4 regions of the Pseudoalteromonas sp. '520P1 No. 423' genome follow, and region 1 is predicted to be linked to each of the others. Evidence: predicted binding sites of a transcription regulator. Region 1 holds the regulator's gene; each other region holds the start of a gene.
What was found. Region 1 encodes LexA, which represses DNA repair genes until DNA is damaged. Its sites were predicted from a motif close to TACTGTATNNNNATACAGTA; they were not measured.
Positions count from the first base shown of each region.

Region 2: PSA_RS21915 (LexA family transcriptional regulator) is a predicted target of LexA. The motif match lies at 1,310-1,329, and genes of this name have one in related genera.
Region 3: PSA_RS09845 (acyl-homoserine-lactone synthase) is a predicted target of LexA. The motif match lies at 2,012-2,031, and genes of this name have one in related genera.
Region 4: PSA_RS14460 (YebG family protein) is a predicted target of LexA. The motif match lies at 1,337-1,356, and genes of this name have one in related genera.

Region 1 is NZ_BBZB01000001.1:290,377-293,593, reverse strand. Features, by position in the region: gene plsB (glycerol-3-phosphate 1-O-acyltransferase PlsB) at 1-970, opposite strand, end outside; gene lexA (transcriptional repressor LexA) at 1,145-1,762, shown strand; gene coxB (cytochrome c oxidase subunit II) at 2,431-3,217, shown strand, end outside.
Region 2 is NZ_BBZB01000002.1:727,949-731,165, forward strand. Features, by position in the region: gene PSA_RS21905 (alpha/beta hydrolase) at 1-38, shown strand, start outside; gene PSA_RS21910 (ankyrin repeat domain-containing protein) at 584-1,222, shown strand; gene PSA_RS21915 (LexA family transcriptional regulator) at 1,344-1,757, shown strand; gene PSA_RS21920 (Y-family DNA polymerase) at 1,745-3,001, shown strand; gene PSA_RS21925 (PepSY domain-containing protein) at 3,009-3,217, opposite strand, start outside.
Region 3 is NZ_BBZB01000001.1:2,144,030-2,147,246, forward strand. Features, by position in the region: gene PSA_RS26300 (LuxR family transcriptional regulator) at 1-312, shown strand, start outside; gene PSA_RS09840 (hypothetical protein) at 309-1,157, opposite strand; gene PSA_RS09845 (acyl-homoserine-lactone synthase) at 1,333-1,950, opposite strand; gene PSA_RS09850 (type I polyketide synthase) at 2,263-3,217, shown strand, end outside.
Region 4 is NZ_BBZB01000001.1:3,165,096-3,168,312, reverse strand. Features, by position in the region: gene PSA_RS14470 (hypothetical protein) at 1-509, opposite strand, end outside; gene PSA_RS14465 (hypothetical protein) at 636-941, shown strand; gene PSA_RS14460 (YebG family protein) at 1,011-1,319, opposite strand; gene PSA_RS14455 (ComEA family DNA-binding protein) at 1,510-1,806, shown strand; gene PSA_RS14450 (DUF6170 family protein) at 1,865-2,161, opposite strand; gene dsbB (disulfide bond formation protein DsbB) at 2,173-2,688, opposite strand; gene fadR (fatty acid metabolism transcriptional regulator FadR) at 2,893-3,217, shown strand, end outside.

The sequences.
Region 1 (3,217 bases):
CATGGGTTAATAATAAATAATCCATATGACTTCGATGGCAAGGGACATAAATTATTTCGTGACCTTTTTGTGATAATTCATTAACTTGCTCAATATTTCTAACGTCAATGCCATTATAAAGTTTGTTCCATAACCAAGTTAATATTCTGGCAAAAACGCGTATCACTGCATCGTTATAATTGGCTGAAATTTCATTGAGTTGCTTTAAAGCGTTTTCTTGTGCTTTTTCATTACTGATATTCTTACTTTTAGCTTCATCAGCAATGGCTTTTTTGATGTTTTTTGAGGCTAAAAGGCCTCTAAATAGCTTATCTTTAGAAGGAAGTTTAGGGCCTGTTGCAGCAAGCTTTTGACGTTGAAAATGTGCACGTGCAACACGAATTAATTTATGAGGTAAATCATCGGTAGCATGTTTTTTATTGAGTAACTCTCTTGCATCAACAGCTTGGCTAAAGCGAATCATGTTATCTCTACCAGAAAATATTACAACGAGTAACTTTCTTAGCCAGCTAGGACTTAACGAGTGCGATAATAAAGTACCTAAACCTGGCTTTTCTTTACCTGGGTCTCTGCCCCATAATATGGTGACTGGAATAATTTGCACCGTTTGTTCTGGGTTTTCTCGCAAAGCTTTAAATATTATTTCACCTTGCTCTATCGCATTTGTTTTTTTTCTTTTTGAGCCAAATAAAGGCGCCGGATTTGATAATGGGATTAAGCCTGGCAGCGAGTAGTCACCTAAGATCTGATTTTTTCTTGGGTTAGGTAAACCTAGCTTTTTACATTGATGACCTAACGCAGCTAAATCGCTTTGAGAATTAAGTCTTGTAATGTAAAAGGTCGGCAAATTGGTTTTAAGGCCTAATTGTGAGCAAGGGTCTTCAGGAAATAATTTGCTTTTTACAAAAATGCTATTTGTTAACTTTGCTAGAAAGTTAAACCCTGTATTTATAAAAGAAAAAAACGCCATTGGTCCACCTAAGAAAAAAGTTTGCGCAAGGATATCAGTAATTCAACATTTATTATAGAACTGGACAGACCATTAAGCTTTATCAAGAGTAAAATATCTTTTAAATACTTGTTTGCCATTTTAAAATAACTGTATATACTCACAGTAACATGTACTGTATGGAAACCCAGTTGTATGCGACCGTTAACAAAACGACAAACACAAATTTTAGAACTAATTAAGGTATTTATCAAAGATACCGGTATGCCTCCTACAAGGGCTGAAATAGCGCAATCTCTCGAGTTTCGTAGTGCAAATGCAGCTGAAGAGCATTTAAAAGCTTTAGCTAAAAAAGGTGTTATTGAAATGGTGCCGGGTGCTAGCCGAGGTATTCGCGTAGTTGAAGACGAACAACCTGAGCAACTTGGTTTACCTTTAATAGGCCAGGTCGCTGCTGGTTCACCGATACTTGCACAAGAGCATGTTGAAAGCCATTACGAAGTTTCAGCTGAATTATTTAAACCTGCTGCAGACTTTTTATTACGCGTAAATGGCATGAGTATGCGAGATATCGGCATAATGGATGGCGATTTATTAGCGGTTCATAAAACCCAAGTTGCAAATAATGGACAGGTTGTCGTTGCTCGTGTAGGCGATGACGTAACCGTTAAACGCTTTGAAAAAAAGGGCAGCCAAGTACTTTTGCATCCTGAAAACGAAGACTTTTCTGATATTGTAGTTGATTTAGAAAGTGAGTCTTTTGACATTGAAGGTTTAGCAGTTGGTGTTATAAGAACAGCCGATTGGATGTAATATAAATTTAATTAAATGTATACCAATTCCAATAAATATGTGAACAATCTTAATGGTCTAAATATACAATAGCTACGTTGCTTTCAATCCCAATAGCCAGCTATTGCTCAATCAAGCGCCTTGCTCTTGAAAACTTATCCTAATTTATATTAGATCACTAACTTAATAGAATTGGTATTACACAAACTCATTAACGCTAATATTATTTAATAAATGAATATTAGCGTTTTTTATTATTTTTAAAATCATATTGTTACAAAAAAAACTCTTCAAATACAATTAATGCCAATAAAAATCAATTAAACACTGTTTTGCAATAATTAATATGCTTTTTTTAGGCTGTACCCCTTATATTTATGGCTTTCGACTAGAGCCCTCTTCTTGAATTTTTCTAATTAACTTACTGATTTAACAAATTTATCAAAAATATCTATGTTATTTTTTTGTTAAAACTTGAACAAATAACAATCATGGACTATTTAGTTATAGAGCTGTTTAAAATAAAATTTATTTAAAGCGGTAATAAAAAATATATCAAAATAAATACCAATTATAATAGTGAAATGGCAAAAGCATTTGAAGTTTAATTTAATTACCTGGTCTGAGGTGGTTTTATTCGATTGATATTTTAACCATTTCTTTGCTTTAAGCATAAAAGGAGATGTCACATGGGTGTCGTGCGCTTTACCTTGTGGCTTATATTGCTTATCCCTCAATTAAGTTTTGCAAATAGCTCGCTTAATATGAGAACTGGAGTAACCGATATAAGTGAAAACGTTTATCAACTGCATATGATCATTTTTATGATTTGTTGTGTGATAGGTATAATTGTCTTTGGCCTGATGTTTTGGGCTATATTCCGTCATAGAAAATCAAAAGGGGCAAAGCCAGCCCAATTTCATGAAAGTACAAAAATAGAAATATTATGGACTGCAATTCCTTTTATTATATTAATAGGTATGGCTGTGCCAGCTACTAAAACATTGATTGCTATGGAAGATACTTCAAAAGCAGATCTGACTATAAAAATAACCGGATCTCAGTGGAAATGGCACTATGAATACCTGACTTATGAAGGTAAAAAGGGAGACGTGGATTTCTATTCCATTATGTCTACTTCACAAGATCAAATAGCCAATAAAGAAACTAAAGGAGAACATTATTTACTTGAAGTAGATAAACCTTTAGTGATCCCAACAGATAAAAAAGTACGCTTTTTAATGACGTCAGATGATGTGATCCACTCATGGTGGGTACCTGATTTCGCAGTAAAAAAAGATGCTAATCCCGGATTTATCAATGAAGCTTGGACCCGTGTAAATACCCCAGGTACATATAGGGGTCAGTGTGCAGAGCTATGTGGCAAAGACCATGGCTTTATGCCAGTTGTTGTTGTTGCTAAAGCGCCAGCTGAGTTTGATGCCTGGCTAAATGAAAGTCAGCAAGAAAAACAAA
Region 2 (3,217 bases), on a different contig from region 1:
CCCACTTATTGGCTTTAATTAACAATAATAAGTTATAACCTTATTTCTGGTTAAGTTAAAAACCGCCTATTACATTGTTTAATATCAATTTTACAGGCAAAAAAAAAGCCCTAAAGGGCTTTTTTGAGAATCCATATCAACCGTCACCGATATGAGCAATGTAGCAAGTAATAAGGGGTGAGCATTGATAGCCTAGTAGCAAGGGGCGATTGTTTCCAAGCTATCAATGATCTTACAGTTTAACGTACTGCTTAACGTTTACAGGGTTCTTTCTGTATCTTAATAAAGCATGGCCTCCTGCCAAAATATCGTCCTTGTGGTCTGAGGTTAGGTACTGCGTTTCGTTGATAATGATTATCAATTAGAATCATACCCAAGTCAACATCTAAATGATAATTATTTGCAATAAGCGCGATTGATTTGTCCGCGGACTGTTCGGTGTCCGTCCGGTGGAGATGAAAATCAAATATTTATTACACATTATATCTATTTTTCAATTAGTTATGTTTTGGCATGATGCTTGACATACCTTATATGAATTTATAACTGAACAACTACATAAAATTCATAAAGGAACAATGAAATGCTAAAAATAAACAACAAATCAAAACTATTAAGTATCGCTATTAGCTGTATTGCTATTTCTACTGCGACAATCAGTATCGCCCACGATAATAAAGCAGCTATTGTAGTCTCAAAAGGATATCATAAAGCACATTCTAGCAATCCTAATAGTGAGTTGATGATCCGAGCAATTAGACACAATGACTTAAATAAAGTGAGATCGTTATTAAATAATGGTGTGGGTATTAATGAGAATCTTGAAGGTGATGGCACACCATTAATTATAGCTGTGCAACGAAATAAAATTGAGCTTGTACAAGCATTAATTGATTTAGGTGCTGATGTTAATCAAGCCACAGATATAGATGGTAATGCTTTAATTAATGCAGCGATGAAAAATAATGTTGAAATTGCTAAGCTACTTTTAGATCAAGGTGCAAATTTAGACGCGATTGTTATTAATGATGAAACAGCTTTGATCACGGCATCACGTGCTGGACATTTTGAAATGGTAAAGTTTTTAGTAGAAAGAGGCGCTGATGTTAATTTAGGTGTGCAGGTAAAACTGGTGAAAGGAACTGAATATCGCAGCCCATTAAATGGTGCTAGAAATATGAAGATAACGCAATATTTAGAAAATAATGGCGCTAAAGCATAGTTTTTTATTCTATATTTATACAATAGAGGCCGCTTACGCGGTCTTTTTTATTTAAAACAAATCTATCTAAACTACTCATTTAGTTTATACTGTTTTTATATACAGTATTTAGGGTTGTAAAATGAAAGTAATTCCAATTTATATTGATGCAGGGATCTCTGGCTTTGAATCACCTGCGACAGAATATAAAGAGTTAGGTTTATCGTTAGACCAATTATTGATAAAACATCCAAATGCGACTTTTATTGGTATTGCCTCTGGGCAGTCAATGCAGGGCGTCGGTATTTTTGAAGGTGATTTATTATTAGTAGATAGGGCTGAAGATCTTAGATGTGGTGATGTCATTGTTGCAAATTTCAATGGCAATTTTGTATGTAAATTATTAGATAAAAACAATGCGTTATTGTTATCGGCTTCGCCTATGCATCCACCAGTTAAAGTGAGTCAGGCTGATGAATTTCAGGTAGAGGGGGTCGTTACCCGTTCGATTCGTTTACATCGTCAAGCAAGTGAATTATTGCAATGTTTGCCTTAGTTGATGCAGTCTCTTTTTATGCCAGTGCTGAAAAAGTATTTGATCCTGCCATTCGTTCTAAACCTGTTGTGGTACTCACAAATAACGACGGCTGTATTTGTGCTGTATGCCCTATAGCTCGCAAACTTAACATCCCTAAGTTTCAGCCTTATTTTAAAGTTAAAGATTATTTAGCAAAGCATAATGTGGTGATACGTTCTTCTAATTATGAATTGTACGCCGATTTAAGTGAAAAGATGATGAATGTGATCGGCCGGTATTGTGATAATCAATATGTATATTCAATAGATGAATCATTTTTACAGTTTACAGGATTTAAACATTTAATTGATGATTGGCATGAGTACGGCCACCAGATCAGGAGCGCTGTATGGCGAGAAACTAAATTACCAGTCGGAGTCGGCTTTGGCACAACACCTACGTTAGCAAAGGCGGCAAATCATGCTGCTAAAAAGTTAAGTGGTTATAATGGGGTGGCGATTATTGATAATGAATCAAGCCGTAGAGAAATATTAGCAAAAATGACCGTAACAGATGTTTGGGGAATAGGCCGTCGGTTAGGTAAAAAACTGCAACTTATGAATATCAATACAGCGCTTGATTTATCAAATTGTAATGCGCGAGACATGGGTCGACTTTTTAGTGTGCTGGTGGAGCGTACCATAAGTGAGTTAAATGGCATTCAATGTTTAAACTGGGATGAAGTTAAACAAGCAAAAAAAGAAATATTTTCGACGCGTAGCTTTGGTAAACGCATTGAAGATAGAGATAGTCTTGTCTCTGCATTAACGGCGCACAGCGCAATTGTAGCCAGAAAACTCAGACAACAAAACTCACTCACCAAGCGCATTGTTATTTTTGCTGCAAGCTCACCCCATGAAGCGCATTATTATAAAAAGTCGTTTATCTATGATTTTCCAGTAGCAACCGCAGATACCTGTGTATTAGCCCATGCTGTTAGCACGGTTTTACCAACTTTATTTAAACCTGACGTACGTTTTTATCGTTGTGGAGTGGGGGCGATTGATTTAGAAACTGCGCAATTTAAGCAAAGTGATATGTTTAATACAAGCCAAGATAAACCAGAATTAATGGCCTGTTTTGACAAAATAAACCACAGGTTTGGCCAAGGTACAGTCAAACTAGCCAGTGAGAGTTGCACTGAAAAATGGCAAATGAAACGACATTTTTTATCGCCTCATTTTACCAGTTGCTGGCAAGATATTCCTAAAATTAGCTGTTAGCTTTAAATTAAGTATTTAAAGCTAAACTACTTTTTTCCTTTCGATTGAGTTTAGCTTTATTTCTACGACGGTTTCTTTGCCAATATAAATAAAACCCCGTTATAGATAAAAATACAGGGCTTAAACCTAACACGCACCAAATTATTTTACTGGTTAAGCCGGCAAAATATCCAAAATGAAGCTTACGAAAACTATCTAATGTAATTGTTAAACCAT
Region 3 (3,217 bases), 1.9 Mb from region 1:
GAGTGCCAGATAAATATACAATTACAAGCGCAAGTGATTGCTCCATATCTTCATGAAGCCATTAAAATAATTAATTATAAGGCAAAAGAGATACTGAGCCATGATGAGGTTAAAATAACTAATAGGGAAGAGGAGTGCTTATTGTGGGCCTGTGAAGGGAAAACAAGCTGGGAGATTTCTAAAATAATAGGTATATCTGAAAGAACTGTGCTTTTTCATTTAAATAATGTAAGCCAAAAAGTAGGGGGTGTAAATAGGCAACACAGTGTAGCTAAAGCCCTTTTAAATGGACTTATTCAGCCTAAGTTTTAATGAATTGTTATCGTTTTATTTAAAATACCTTTAGTACTATTTATTTTCCAGACATTACCAGTAGGGCTTGCATCATTGATAGTAAGTCCTGATTTTGTAGCAAGATAGCTTGTTATTTGATCAACTATATTCAGTGAAATTAAGTGATTTAACTCTTCATCATCTACGATAATAACAACTCGGTTATATTTAATATTATTGAGTGAATCTTTATTGAGGTATTCATCCATTTGATGCCAAATAAATTCCTTATTTATATAAGTGAAAACCTGATTTTTAGATTCTTGGCTTAAGCTTTTAATTCGAGGTGCTAATTGCGCTGTTAGCGCCTTTGTAAGTAGATAACCAGAGTTGGTTATTTGAATTAAGATATCATTAAATACTTGCGCAGAAGTTTCCATTTCAACATTAATTTGACTAGTTTCATCTAGATATTTAAAGTTGATACAATGAATCCATGGGCGTTTATAAATTTTTTTATGTAAAAAATCTCCATTTATTTGATTTACGAGTTCAGGTGATAAATTATCTATAATATTCAGGCCAATTAATTTTGCTGCTTTTAATGTTGCGTTTTGTACTTTTTCAGCACAGACAATTTTTTTGATTCTTAATTTTTTTAGTTCTGTAATCATATTTTTATCAGGAGACATTAGTAAATAGACTGTACTATTTTCAGGAGTTTTATTTATTTCTTTGCATCTTTCTTCTAATTTATAGATTGCTCTATAAATTATAGTATTGTTTTTTTCACATATAATTGCCTGTAATGCTAATTCAGAACTTAGCTTTTTTTCACGCTGAATATCAATCAATAACGATATAAAATGTAAGTGCTTATCCATTTGAGCCTTAATTTTTGGTGCTAGATTTTAACTGTTTTTAAAATATCAAATCTAGCCATAGCGATCATAGTTAAGAGGCGGTAAAGTACTTTCACCGATTCTAAATATATAAAATTAGCGATAAAGAATGCTTAATATATTTTTTGTGAAATTATCTTGGGCTCAGTCCAAATTTTTATAAACAACCAATAAGATATTGATTATTACTGATTTTTTTGCAATTTACGGCTTGTTTATAAGAGTCATTTATATCAACCCATAATGCTACAGAATCTACTTTTCCTAGTTTACTTGACATTCCATCCCCAAAGCGTCGAGTTGGAATACCTAATAATCGTAATATTCGTTCACAGGATACTGTAGTTACAAGGACAAAATTATTGATTGAATTTGCAATAGCAAACTCGTATAGAGCTGAAAACATCTCTTTTGTAATATTACTTACACCATTATCGTAGTTTCGTTCAAATGTACGATCTAATGTAAATCGACTTATTTCCCATACATCTGATTTTTCTGGGATTTCTTCATTTCTAGCAAGTTCTGAAAATATGTTTTTAAACATGTAATCTTGATCAGTAGGAATTAATCTAGCACAACCTATTACTTCATTTGATTGAGATTTGACAAGTAAATATGAAGAGTAAATATTATCAAATTTATCTTTTTCCATACCATTAAAACTATCTACTTGCCATTTTAAGCGTTTATAAAAAGCCTTTTCTCTTAATTGGTGCATTGCAATAATTTTACTTTTATCAATAGATGAGAGTTGATTGTTATAGAGATTCATTAATAATTATTCTGATTTACATTTCTTTTAAATCACTATAACAAACTATCTTGTACCCAAAACCTGTAAAAAGTTACAGGGTATCTTTTTGTTTTATCTATATTTAAAAAACCTTCCAAATTCTTATTTGATTAAAGTTCTTAAAATTAAACTTAAGTATCTGTTAAGTAGTGTTTTTAATGTGTATCTGAAATTTATTAATGTTTAAATAATGGAATTGCTGTCAGATGTATCAGGTGTTCAAAAAACAAGTTTTTGGAATAATTTATCGGTGAATCGGTTTTATTTATTGAAAAATTGGACTAATAGACTATGAAGAATCATGCAGAAACGGACATTGCAATCATTGGAATGGCTTGTCGATATCCTGGTAATACTAATACACCACAAGAATTTTGGAATTTTATTTTAAATAAAGGTGATGGCATTGTTGATATTCCCGCAGACAGGTGGGAATCAGATGCTTACTACGACGTTGATAAAAATAAACATAATAAAATGTATATTAAGCAAGGTGGCTTTTTAGAAAATATAGATCAATTTGATCCATTATTTTTCAATATTTCTCCTAAAGAAGCTCCTCATATCGACCCTCAACATCGCTGGTTACTTGAATTGACGCAGGAAGTTCTAGAAAACTCAGGGCTGAAAGCGAGTGAGCTAAAAGGAAGTGATACAGCTGTTTATATAGGGCAATTTATGCATGATTATGAGCAGGTACAACTGGATTCAATGGCACACAATATGATGTCTAGTCATTCCGCTACGGGCCCATCTATGACTTTAACATCCAACCGAATATCATATGCTTTTGATTTTACAGGTCCAAGTGTCACCTTAGATACTGCTTGTTCATCGTCCTTAGTTGCTCTGGACTTGGCATGTAAAGCGATATTAAACGGAGACAGTAAAGTTGCTGTAGCTGGAGGCGTTAATATATTGTTACGTCCAGAACTTACTATGGCGATATGTAAAGCTTCAATGCTTTCTCCTGATGCAAGGTGTAAAAGTTTTGATTCATCAGCTAATGGATATGTACGTAGTGAGGGAGCTGGTTTAGTTATAGTTAAAAAACTATCTGAAGCACTCAAGGATGGCGATAATATCCAAGCTGTAATAAAAGCAAGTGGTACAAACCAAGATGGTCAAACAATTGGTATTACAGTCCCAAATGGTGCTGCACAGAAGAGATTATTAGATAAAACTTTAGCTAAGGCTAATTTTTCTCGGTCTGATATTCAATATGCAGAGGCTCATGGCACGGGGA
Region 4 (3,217 bases), 2.9 Mb from region 1:
AGTTCATTTATTTTCGATTCTTTAGCTAAATATACAGCCCAATAATATATATGCTTAGACTTTGGTGCTTTTATAAATCCGACTCCAATTTTATCTTGTTCATGATAAAACTTTAATTTGCCTAATAGATGTGTTGCATGAGATTTTGACCCTTTGAAACCAGCCCAAACATTTACCGAACTTTCTTGACCGCCGGCTAATGCCTCAACTTGATTTGCCATTCCTATGCCATAATAGTCAGGTAGGGGAAAGTTTTGATCTCTCAAGCGCCTATTTGCCCCACTGTGTATTACCCATCCTGATTCAGCCATTTCTTTAACTTTAATTGTAGCCGCTCTAGTAAGTCTGGCATCGCAGGTTAGGTGGCGCCTTAATTGAGTTGAGTCATTTATAATTAACTGTGTTAATTCTTGAGCTTGGATGTTGTTTCCACATTCATTGTCTTGATTACAAAATGATGAAAAAGATAGTGTTAGCATTGAAAAAAATATTGAATTTTTGAAAAACATGTTTTTAAACCAAATTAATGTAATTCTGATACATTAACACAAAATTTAACAATATGATTTTCGAAAAGTGAAATCAGTTTACTAAGCTGTTAAAATACAGCTAACAATTAATGAGAGATAATAGTTATGTCAGCATTTTGGAATTTTAGAGTTATTTTGTGTGAAGCTGATGGCGATAATGAAGCTTTGTATCAAATCCATGAAGTAGAATATAACCTTAAAGGTAAAGCGGTTAACTGGTCAGAAACAAGCGTCGCACCTTATGGTAAAAGTCTAAATGAATTACAAGAAGATGTTTCGCGCCAACAAAGTGCATTTGAAAAGCCGATTCTAAAACTAAAACGCAAACAACGTGGATATGAATTAGTGGATGTTGCAACGGGAGATGATGCGTTTTCTGAAATCCCAGCAGGTTTAGTTCAAGAGTCGTAAGCTATTCTTGTTGTAGATATAAAAAAAGCGCATATGCGCTTTTTTTATATCTGAAATTAAGTGTCAAAACTAGGCTTGTTTAATATCTGTCACATTTTCAGCTTTGTTAGGATCAGCTTTCTTTTCTTTTGCTGCTTTTTCAGCAGGTGCTTTATTCCCTTTTAAGGCACTCATAAATAATTCTTTATTTTTAGCTATTTCAAGTGCTAAAGTCTCAACTTGCTGTTCACTTAAAGCAACATCAATTTTTTCTAACATTTGCTCCATTGATTCAGCGATATCGAGCATTTTGTCGTAGGCATCAGCATCTTTTTTGCTGGTAAAGGTCATACGCTCCACTCCATTTCTTTCAACCACATATTTGATAACAACAGCCATTATTTATTCCTACAGTACACTGGTTTTTTATACAGTAAACTTTACAGGGTAAAATTTCAAGTCACAAAAGCATTTATTATATTATTTTTGACAAATAGAGAGTTATATTCTTTATTTAAAGGGAAGGTTTTGTAACTTTTATAGTTAACTGTTAATTATCGTCCAAAGATGGACATCATGGAGGAAGAACATGAAGTTTAATACAATTATCGTTTTTATTTTTACATTATTAATGAGTGCGCCTACTACAGTAGTCGCCCAAAACTCTGCTGAAAATGAAGTGGTTGTAAATAATCACTTAATCAACCTTAATACTGCTGATCAAAAATCGCTAGAATTATTACCGGGAATTGGTAAATCGAAAGCAGCTGCAATTATCTTACATAGAGATAAAAATGGGGATTTTAAATCAATAGAAGATTTAAAAAACGTAAAAGGATTAGGTAAAAAGGCCGTCGCGAAACTGGATGGAAAAGTAAGGTTTTAATTAGTTCAAATTAAAAGAGTAAACTAACGGCTTTAGATTACTCTTTTTATAATTGTAGCTAATTATCGAAAAATTCAGATTTAGCCTGTTCAATATATTTTTGGGCAAAATGTAAAGAAACAGGGGTCGTGATTAATGGATAACAAAACCCTACAATCAGTAAGTAAAACATAATTTCCCAGCTATCAATCTTCGCTATAATTAAAAAGATCGGTGTAAGTAATAATAATTTTAAAATATTTAAAATTGTTTTTTGCGGAACTGATAAATGAGTTAACGCTAAACGAACAATTTGAGCACGTTGGGTATACTTTAACCCTTTTAATTCAGGCATATTTCTTGATGTGAAGTACATTTTGTTTCCTATTAAATACGCTTTTTCAGTAAATTAGTTAATATCACTGTAATTAAAATTAAACTGTAAATACCAAAGATAACTTGCATCCAATAAGGCATTGATAAATCTAAAAATTGCCAACTTATTTCACCACAATCCCCCGGTGCGGCAAAAAAGCTAGGGATCCATTCATGTAATGGCATGATACTAGGGAAATTAGGTGTAACTTCACATGAATAGGCAAAGATATCAGTAGTTGTTTGCATATCGATATGTTCTACAGCGATGAAATATCCCCAAATAGCAGAAATTGACCAAATACCATAAGCAATAATCCTAACAAAAATATTATTCGGGTTAGTTAAAGCAATAAGTCCTGCGATAAATATGCCTAAAACAGCCGTTCTTTGGTATATACACATAATGCATGGCGCTAGGTCCATTTTGTATTGAAAAATAAGCGCGGTTACTTCTAGAATTAAAGCACTCATCATGAGAATAAACCATGCAGAACGTTTGAATACTAAATTAGCAATATAAGTCATAAGGACCCTTAATAAAAAAAATGTTTTAAGCGATAAAAAGTCATTCTTTTTTAGCGCTTGTTAGTTATGCTTGATCTGGTACAATCAGTTTAACATAGAGATATTATACCCATTATATCAATTCCATTGAGTCTTAATCAATTTTATTAAATAAGTGTGTGTAGTGGCCAATGTATTGAGGTAAATTATTATTTTGGAAATATCATGAAAATTTTTAACGCAAAAAGCCCCGCTGGCTTTGCTGAAGAATACATTGTTGACTCGATTTGGAATGGTGATTTTCAACCTGGTTCTATCTTACCGGCTGAACGTGAACTATCTGAAATTATTGGTGTTACAAGAACAACCTTACGAGAAGTATTACAACGATTATCTAGAGATGGTTGGTTAACGATCCGTCATGGCAAACCAACTAGAGTTAATGATTTTTGGGAAACATCAGGCCTTAATATCTTAGAAACGTTAGCGCGTTTAGATAATGAGAAAATGCCAGAGTTAATAGATCAATTATTATCTGCGAGAACAAATA